Regions from separate parts of the Ruegeria sp. AB9 genome, predicted to be linked through region 1. Evidence: riboswitches for the same ligand, from Rfam matches in the RefSeq annotation. Region 1 holds a riboswitch; each other region holds the start of a gene.
What was found. A riboswitch is a leader RNA that binds a small molecule or an ion and turns the genes downstream of it on or off. The one in region 1 is predicted to bind cobalamin.

Region 1 (3,204 bases):
GTTCTGACCGACTTTGTCGGAAATGTGCGGCAACGCGAGCGGCGAACCTATGATTATCCAACGCCGAAAGCCACTTTGGATTTTTCCAGAGAAAGCCTTGAGAAAATGATGTCGTCCATGTCACCTGAGGCCAAAGGCAGGATCGCAGGGCTTGGGATTGCCATGCCGTTTTACCTGTGGGACTGGGCCCAGACATTGCAGGTTCCTCAGGAAAAAATGGACCCGTGGCGTTCCGCGGACATAAAGGCGGATCTCGCGCTTTGCTACGATATGCCGATATTTCTTCAAAACGATGCGACGGCAGCCTGTGGAGCGGAGTTGGTTTTTGGTCCAGCGGACGGGCCTCGGGATTTTTTGTACTTTTACGTCGGATACTTCATTGGCGGAGGTGTGGTTCTCAATGGTTCAATCTTTTCGGGTCGTGGAAACGCTGGTGCACTCGGCCCTTTGCCAGTGCCTGATGACACGAGCGGTGTGAAGCCTTTGATCGACGTGGCCAGCCTTTACGTACTCGAGCGTTCAATCTCCGCAGAAAAGGCAACTACGCATTCTATATGGGAAACGACCGAGCGTTGGGAATTGCCAAAAGTTCAACTGGAAAACTGGTTGAAACAGACGGCGAGCGGGATTGCCAGCGCAATTGTCTCATCCTGTAGCCTTATAGACTTTGAATGCGTGAAGATCGATGGCTGGATGCCGCCGGATATCAAAGCGCGTTTGGTTGAGATGGTTGAAAACGAACTTTCCGATTTGAATCTGACCGGACTTGAGCGACCTTCTGTGCTGGCAGGAGCCGTAGGCCCGGACGCCCGTTCGTTGGGCGCGGCAAGTTTGCCCTTGTCAGAAAGGTATCTTTCCGAAGCGTAAAGTTCTTTTATATGCACTTCTCGGGCCAAGTAAGTTTACCGAAATTTCCAGAGTTCATGACTTTTTCGACAGTCATCACAATTGATCGTTGACGGATGCCGGGATTGTCTGGCAAGCCGTTCGGCATGTCCGGTTCCGGGGCGTGCTCTGGAATCAATAGGGAATGCGGTGCGGGCTCAGGCCCAATTCCGCAACTGCACCCGCAACTGTAAGCGGCGAGCAGGGCTGACACGCCACTGGGATTCTCCCGGGAAGGCCAGTCCAACGCTTCGACCCGCAAGTCAGGATACCTGCCGGATATGTGCCCTCATTTATGGGCACTCCTAATCGGCGACGGGATGTTCGTCGGACCAGGATGCTTGAAAAAGCAACTCGGCCTTGGATGTCCCGCAGTCAAAACGAGTTTCGTGCCGGGACTGGCGCGATGGGACAAGGACGACTGTTCATGAAGAAGCTGCTCTCTGCAGCCGTTGCCGCGGTGGCGCTCCCCGCCATGGCTAATGCGCATTTCCTTTTGGAATACACCAGTGACACCATGATCGAAAAGCCGGGCGACGTGCCGGTCAAGCTGATCTTCTGGCATCCGTTCGAAAATGGCCATGTCATGGATCTGGAAAAGCCGCAGGAATTCTATGTAATCCACAACGGTGAAAAGACCGACCTGCTGGGCACGCTGGAACCTGTCCGATTTACCGGCAAAGAGAATGAAGGCGCGGCTTTCAAAGGCACTGTTCCTGTCAAGCGCTCAGGCGACTACGTGCTGGTGACGGTTCCGCAGCCTTACTATGAAGAGTCAGAGGACATCTATATCCAGCAGCTTACCAAAGCGTTTCTGAACCGCAACGAACTACCGACCGACTGGATGAACCCGGTGGGCCTGCCGACCGAGATCATTCCGCTGAACAAGCCGACCAACATCATTGCGGGTTCGACCTTCACGGGGCGCGTGATGGCGGATGGTCAGCCGGTTGCGGGCGCCGAGATCGAGATCGAATACATGGCGGCCGAGCCTGACATGGACAGTGCAGCCGCTTCGACCCCGAACGTTTCGCCGATGCCCGGCGGTGCCGTGGTCGCCATCTCGGACGATAACGGGTATTTCTCGTTCGGTGTTCCAAAAGCCGGATACTGGGGTTTCGCAGCACTTGGGGCTGGTCCAGTGACCGAACATGAAGGTAAAGAACTCAGCCAGGACGCGGTCATCTGGATCCGCGCCTGGGATCTGGAGTAACGCCAAATGCATATCGTCGACGGAGCCCTTTCCAACCCGGTCGTAATTGGCGGCGCCGTCGCCGCTGCGGGGGGGATTGCATTGGGCCTCAGGTCACTGGACCTTGATCGCATTCCCACTGCGGGGGTGCTGTCTGCCAGTTTCTTTGTGGCATCGTTGATCCACGTGCCCATTGGCCCGTCGTCGGTACATTTGATCCTGAATGGCATGGCCGGGCTTCTGCTTGGCTGGGCCGCATTCCCGGCTTTGTTCGTCGGGCTTTTGCTGCAGGCCGTCTTCTTCGGCTTTGGCGGGTTGACAGTGTTGGGGATCAACACTGTCAATATCGCCTTGCCTGCAGTCGTGGCAGGAATGCTCTTTGGTGGCCTGATCGCCCGCGGCACACCTTTGCACGGAGCGATATGGGGAGGTGTCGGCGGTGCATTTGCAATTGCCGCCACAACCGGCATGGTTGCGGTATCGCTGGCATTGTCAGGAGACGAATTTTTGCCCGCTGCCAAGCTCGTTTTCTTTGCACATATCCCCGTCATGGCCATTGAGGCGATTTTGACCGGGTTCGCGGTTTTGCTGGCCCGCAAGGTCAAGCCCGAGCTGTTTGTCAAAGGAGTGACCACATGAAGCATCTGGTTTTCGTCCTGGCACTGTGCTGCGCACCTGTGCCTGCACTGGCGCATAAAGTCATAGCCGGCGTTTTTGAATCCGGCGACGCCATTGAGGGCGAGATCGGGTTCTCTAACGGTGATATGGCAAGCGAGACCGAGGTCATTGTCTCCGGCCCGGATGGGGCAGAGCTGGGTCGCACTGTCACTGATGTGGACGGTTTCTTTGTCTACACACCGAACTCAGCCGTGTCGCACACCTTTTTTGCTGACCTTGGTGCCGGACATGTGGCCGAAGTCACAATGTCTGCCGAAGATGTCGCAGAGATCATGGGCGTTGCGGTGGCTAAAACCGGTGACTCATTTTTGGCTGCTCCGACACAGATCAGCGGTTCAGTTGCTTCGCTCAGCGACGAAGAGCAGCAGCTAATTGCCAAGGCCGTGCGTGACGAATTGCGCCCGCTTCGGCGCGAGATTGCAGCTTATCGCGAACATAATGACCTGCAG
Region 2 (3,204 bases), on a different contig from region 1:
TTGTCATCGTTACGCGCGGAGGCGACGGGGCCAACGGGTATCTGGCAGATGGTTCAGAGGTCTCGGTTCCGGTGAAGCCTGTCGAAGTTGTTGATACAGTCGGCGCAGGTGACACGTTTAACGCTGGTGTCCTGACCCAGCTTAGCCGCGCGGGGCATCTCACTAAAGCAGGGCTACGAAACATGACCGCGGAAAGCTTGCGAGCGGCCATGGCATTGGGCGCTGACGTTGCCGCTGTGACTGTGTCACGAGCCGGGGCCGAACCACCTTGGGCGCATGAGCTTTGATCGGTAGAATGGCACAATGAAACGATCAGAAATCAACCGCATCAAATCCGAGGCACAGGCGTTCATTCAGTCTTTCGGTGCCGTGTTGCCACCCTTTGCGGATTGGTCGCCGGAGCAAATGCGCAGCCCTGTGGCCGAAACGATCCGTAGTCGCGGATTGGGGTGGGATATTACCGATTACGCTCAAGGCCGGTTCGACAAGCTTGGCTTGTTCCTGTTCACCCTTCGAAACGGTGAAGTGAGTGATCTCACATCCGGTCGTGGGATGCTCTATGCGGAAAAGCTGCTGATTTCGAAAGATCAACAGCTATCGCCGATGCACCGGCATATTGTCAAAGCGGAAGACATCATCAACCGGGGTGGTGGCGATCTGGTTCTGGAAATCTATGCGTCGGATCCAAGCGGCGGAATTGACCGGAACAATCCGGTGACGGTCCCGAGCGATGCCTGCCCTGTTACCTTGCAACCCGGAGAGCATTTGCGACTTAAGCCGGGGCAAAGCGTGACATTGATGCCCGGCGTCTGGCATGCCTTCTGGGCCGAACATGGCGATTGCCTCATAGGTGAGGTTTCGACTGTGAATGATGACCGTACGGATAATGTGTTTGAAGACCCGATCCCTCGGTTCTCTAAAATCGAAGAAGATGCTAAGCCGGATTTTCTTCTTGTGTCAGACTATTAGCCTCATTTTGGATAGAGTCGCGCAAACAGGAAGACAGACCCAACGCTCGCAATGCGATCCAGCCCCCGATCTTTCTGCCGCTTGACAAGTCTTGCGTCGCCAGACTAGCTGATCGGGATGGTTCCGTAAGGGATGAAAATGGGAATACGGTGCGGCGCCGGAATGCGCCAAGTCCGTGACTGCCCCCGCAACTGTAAGCGGAGAGCGACGCCACTGTGCCACTGATCCGAAAGGGTTGGGAAGGTGGGCCGAGCTGTGACCCGCAAGTCAGGAGACCTGCCATCGCATGGTAAACCAACCCGAGGCGGGGCGTCTCGGAAGGAGGCTTGATGGCGCGGTTGCGTGAAATTTCGGTATTTGCCCCCGATCTGACTCTGGCAAAAGACGGAGAGGGCAATGACCTACTATTCTGATCACTACGTTCTGATCTGTTCGACATGTCAGGGGCCGATCCCAGCCGAGGCTGCGCAAAAAGTGCTGGATGCTCAGCTTCCGGACGGTTTTGAAACCCGGATGATTGCATGCATGGCAGGTTGTGAACGGGCCATGACCGTTGGCTTTCAGGCCGCTGGCAAAGCTCAGTACCTATTTGGTGATATTGAAACGGCAGGCGACCTGACGGCGCTGGTCGATTTTGCAACCCAGTTTGGTGACAGCGACGATGGCTGGACCAGTGCGTCGGATCGGCCCCCTGCCCTCTTTACAAAGACCTTATCGCGGATGCCCGCCTTGCCATTGGCGGGCGCGTCATGAGTTTTCTGGTTGCTGAGGATCTGGAGTATTACGCCCTCAACGGCGATGTCTTACTGAAAAATGTGTCATTCAGTCTGGACGAAGGTTCAATTCTGGCAATTGCCGGACCGAACGGTGCCGGGAAGACCACGCTGCTGAAACTGCTGTGCGGGATCGAGCGGATCGCGTTGGGTGATGTTCGGATTCGAGGCCAAAGTCTTCGCAACCTGTCCGCCCGCCAGCGCGCCCAATCCATTGCCGTGGTTGGCCAGCAGGAAATGCCGGACGGACGCATGCGCCTGCAAGACTATGTTGCCTTGGGGCAAATCCCGATTCAGGGTGACCGATCGGCGGCTCAGCACAAGGCTGATCTGGAACGGGTGCTAACGACGACCGAGCTGTCTCACTTCGCGAACAAACCGATGAGCCAATTATCAGGTGGTGAACGTCAGCGTGCTCATATCGCGCGTGCACTGGCGCAAAACCCGTCTTTGCTGTTTTTGGACGAACCTACCAACCATCTGGACCCTGACGCCAAGGGGCACATGCTGTCGCTGGTTGCTGATCTGGGTGTGACGGTCGTCATGATTGTCCACGATCTGGTGATGATCCCGGAATTTGCCACCCATGTGGCGTTGATGAAAGCTACGCGCCTGACAGGGTTTGGGCCTGTTAGCGAAGTTCTGACCCCTGATCGCGTGCGTGACACGTTTGGCGTGGATTACCTGTGCTTTCAACATGAAGGTCGCATGATCCCGGCGCTGGATATCCGAAAACGAAAACTGTCATCATAACAGGAGCTTAAAATGATGCAGAAACTCTGGCCGGTGGCTCTTTTCACTGGCCTCGCTAGCGGTGCGGCGGCGGATGCTGTGACCGTAGATAACTGCGGCGAACCGTTGGTTTTTGAAACGGCGCCCGAGCGTCTGGTCGTGCATGACATGAACATGACGGATATGGCTTTCGCTTTGGGTTTGCAGGACAAAATCGTGGGCCTGACCGGAATTACTGGTTGGTACAAAACAAGCCCTGATTTTGATGCTCAGCGCGGCGAAATCCCAGAGCTTGCCCCTAAATATCCGACCATTGAAAACCTCGTGGCCGTCGAACCCGATCTGTTCTTTGCGGGTTGGTACTATGGCATGAAACCCGGCGGCGATGTCACGCCCGCCACTCTGGAGCCTTTCGGAATCAAAACCATGGTTCTGACCGAAAGCTGCGTTCATCTCGACAAGGACCGCTCCGAGGCCAGCATGGACCTGCTGTTTGATGACGTTCTGCGTCTGGGCAAGGTCATGCAGGTTGAGGATAAGGCTGAGGCACTGATCACCGGCTGGAAAGACCAATTATCCAGCATCGAAGCAAAAACAGCCGATCTGAAAAAACCTCGTGTGTTCCTGCTGGACGGACCCGCCGATGCTCCGTTCACCGCCGGCAAGTTCGCCATTCCCGATGCAATGATTGCAGCTGCCGGGGGTGAGAACGTGACCCATGATCTGGACA
Region 3 (3,204 bases), on a different contig from region 1:
GACCGATCATGTCTTCGGGTTCGATCCGCCGCAGATCAAAGCGCTGGCATCGGGACAACACCGTGACGGGCACTTTGCGAATTTCGGTGGTCGCAAAGATGAACTTCACATGTGCGGGCGGTTCTTCCAGCGTCTTGAGCAGCGCGTTGAAAGCGCTGGTCGAGAGCATGTGAACCTCGTCGATGATGTAAATTTTGTAACGCGCGCTGGCGGCGCGATAACGCACGCTGTCAATGATCTCGCGAATGTCGTTGACGCCAGTGCGGCTTGCGGCGTCCATCTCCATCACGTCGACATGGCGGCCTTCCATGATGGCGACGCAGTGTTCGCACTGACCGCAGGGTTCGGTTGTGGGACCGCCGTTCCCGTCCGGACCGATGCAATTCATGCCCTTGGCAATAATCCGAGCGGTCGTGGTTTTACCAGTTCCGCGAATACCGGTCATGATGAAGGCCTGCGCGATCCGATCGGCCTCGAACGCGTTTTTCAGGGTGCGCACCATGGCATCCTGACCCACCAGATCGGCAAAGGTTTCCGGGCGATATTTGCGGGCGAGAACCTGATAGGCGGGGCTGGGGCTGTCAGTCATGTCTTCTCGTTCGGATTCGGTGCTTCGGCACAGCGTAGTGGCCACTGCTGCCCGCGTCCACAGCGTGGTGTGATGATTTTTGTTTTAGAAACGAGTCAGTTTCGCACTAAACTGCATCAGCAGATTTAATAACTCATTTTTGTAAAGAGTTCTTTGGGGAGGACACAATTCATGTCGCAGTTGGTGGTCTACGCCCTGCAAGTCGGAGGAGGAACGCTTGCCCTGACCTCGATGCCCGGACGTGGCGGGGATTATTCCAGCGATCTGGATACGATCGCAGCCTGGCAGCCGGGGCTTGTTGTATCGATGACAACGGATGTCGAAATGCTTCAGGACGGGGCGCAGAGTTTTGGCAGCGACATTCAAAGCCGCGCCAGCCGGTGGGTTCACCTGCCGATAGAAGATTTCGGAGCGCCGACAAAGGCGACTGAGGACGCGTGGCCGTCTGTCAGTGCCGCAGCCCGACACGCGCTGTCAGGCGGAGGTCGCGTTTTGGCACACTGTCGAGGAGGCTGTGGTAGGTCAGGCATGGTTGTCCTGCGGCTGATGGTCGAATGTGGCGAACGCGCCGACAAAGCGCTGGAACGATTGCGGGCCGTGCGACCTTGTGCCGTAGAAACTGATGCGCAACTGGCCTGGGCGTCTCAACTTGCCCAGGCACAGGTAGATCTGGAATCAGACTGAAAGCTGCTCGGGCGTGTAAACGGTTTTTCGAGGCCGGATCGTGGAAGCTTCGATCATAGCGCAGGGTGGGTATTTGACGATATTGGATGGCATCGCGCAAAACGTGTTTCCAAAGACCAAATCGGCATAAACATTCAGGGTCTCAATCGCAGCTTCGGGCTGCGTGCCGCAAAAGACACGAATGCTGCCTGATTGCGCCCGGAACGTTGCATGGCATCCTTCGGTGCAATGCGACAGCTCACTGTTTCCTTCAATCTCGAAATCATCGCTTGTGGCTGCTGTGGCCTGTGTCATGGCCTCCGCAATCGAGCGCGCAAGCTGCGCCAAAGCCGGGCAGGTTTTGCCCGTCCGCTGACAAACGGTTGCACTGTATTCATGCGTTTTTGTCTTCCAGATCATCCTGCGCCCTCCGCGCGTGGGGACAGGAGAGTTTGGTCAGGCAGGACGGCTTTTGCGGTCAGGACCTGCCCGGACACCCCGCCCGAGTTTCGGTTTCGTTTCCGATGGCAGGTCTCCTGACTTGCGGGTCATTGCTTTGCCAACCTTCCCAGCCGTTGGGCCAGTGGTGTTTTGGCATTGCTTACCGCTTACAGTTGCGGGGGCAGTCGCGGATTTGGTTGAGCCCTGAGGGCATAACCTCACCGTGTTCCCTTTTCATCCCGATCCCTTGTGGAGGTCGGAAACCATCACACAACCGCTAGCGTTTGACCACCCACCGAGTCAAGCCGATCTTTTGCCCGGACGTTTGGTCATGCTGGATGCACTGCAGGTTCCTGCGTACTGTCCATGGCATTGAAGTCGGCCCATTCGATTGTGCAGCGCAAAGTCAGAGATCATGTTGGATACAGAGCAGAGTGTTTTGACCGAAGATTTTCAATTCCCGTCTGGATCGGTAACGCTGTCTGCACGCCTCTATCGCCCAGTAGTCGAGCCGGAAACCGTTGTCGTGCTGAACAGTGCAACTGGTGTGCCGCGCGATTATTACTGTCATTTCGCACGATGGCTCGCCGCTGAGCATGGCATGGCCTGCCTGACCTATGACTATCGGGATTACGGGTTTTCTTTGACGGGCCGCTTGAAAGATTCGCGTGCGACCATGGCGGATTGGGCCTTGATCGACATGCCTGCGGCACGGGCGGAAATGCGTCGGCGATACCCGAATGCAAGACACTGGACCATTGGCCATTCAGTCGGCGCGATGTTGGGTCCGGTGCAGCCCGATATCGATAAGGTCGACCGTATGATCTGCGTTTGTTCGGGCCTAGTGACATTGAAGGACCATCCGTGGCCCTATCGGGGTCTGGCGTGGTTGTTCTGGTACGGTCATGCCCCTCTGATTGTGCGGGCGCTCGGGTATCTGCCCGGGAAAGCGATCGGCTTTGGCTCGGATCTGCCTTCATCTGTTTACTGGCAGTGGCGCAGGTGGTGCACGGCACCATTGAACTATGTGCCCGAAACTGGCCAGGACCTGCCTGCCGCGTGGTGGGAAGGTTCGGGCGTACCCGTAGATCTGTTCACCTTCGAGGATGATCAGATGGTGCCGCCAGAAGCGGTCTGGCGACTTGCTGATCTTTACGGCTCCGAGGCCAACCGTCACCTGCTGAAGCCAGCCGATTTCGGGCTGCCAGAGGTTGGTCATATCGGAGCATTTGCCCGGCGCAACGCTGCAGTTTGGCCGCGCCTGATCGCCTGACCAGACGCGGCGCAGGCGTTGCCGAGCACCTTCCAGCTATCGCCGGTCGCGAAGCTTTTTTTCCTGCATGACGCCACGCACCATCTTGCCGAACGCTTTATCCCGGGCCCGGGATTGAGCTACGGTTTCAGAGTTGCGCTGCTCTTCGCGCCGGAGCTTGCGCCAACGGCCTAATCGCGCCGGATCAAGCATGCCGCGGGTGATCGCCTCTTGCACTGCACATCCGGGCTCTGTGTCG

Region 2: another riboswitch for cobalamin. It lies ahead of ACR0K5_RS18755 (DUF1636 family protein); the one in region 1 lies ahead of ACR0K5_RS23765 (DUF4198 domain-containing protein).
Region 3: another riboswitch for cobalamin. It lies ahead of ACR0K5_RS11470 (hypothetical protein); the one in region 1 lies ahead of ACR0K5_RS23765 (DUF4198 domain-containing protein).

The regions. Positions count from the first base shown of each region.
Region 1 is NZ_JBQGAA010000024.1:9,166-12,369, reverse strand. Features, by position in the region: gene ACR0K5_RS23770 (ROK family transcriptional regulator) at 1-867, shown strand, start outside; cobalamin riboswitch at 981-1,179, shown strand; gene ACR0K5_RS23765 (DUF4198 domain-containing protein) at 1,313-2,098, shown strand; gene cbiM (cobalt transporter CbiM) at 2,105-2,716, shown strand; gene ACR0K5_RS23755 (cobalt ABC transporter permease) at 2,713-3,204, shown strand, end outside.
Region 2 is NZ_JBQGAA010000011.1:79,169-82,372, reverse strand. Features, by position in the region: gene ACR0K5_RS18765 (carbohydrate kinase family protein) at 1-287, shown strand, start outside; gene ACR0K5_RS18760 (D-lyxose/D-mannose family sugar isomerase) at 304-969, shown strand; cobalamin riboswitch at 1,073-1,267, shown strand; gene ACR0K5_RS18755 (DUF1636 family protein) at 1,366-1,722, shown strand; gene ACR0K5_RS18750 (ABC transporter ATP-binding protein) at 1,719-2,495, shown strand; gene ACR0K5_RS18745 (ABC transporter substrate-binding protein) at 2,508-3,204, shown strand, end outside.
Region 3 is NZ_JBQGAA010000003.1:470,080-473,283, reverse strand. Features, by position in the region: gene ACR0K5_RS11480 (DNA polymerase III subunit gamma/tau) at 1-589, opposite strand, end outside; gene ACR0K5_RS11475 (protein-tyrosine phosphatase family protein) at 761-1,273, shown strand; gene ACR0K5_RS11470 (hypothetical protein) at 1,265-1,672, opposite strand; cobalamin riboswitch at 1,762-1,976, opposite strand; gene ACR0K5_RS11465 (alpha/beta hydrolase family protein) at 2,109-2,966, shown strand; gene rsgA (ribosome small subunit-dependent GTPase A) at 3,003-3,204, opposite strand, start outside.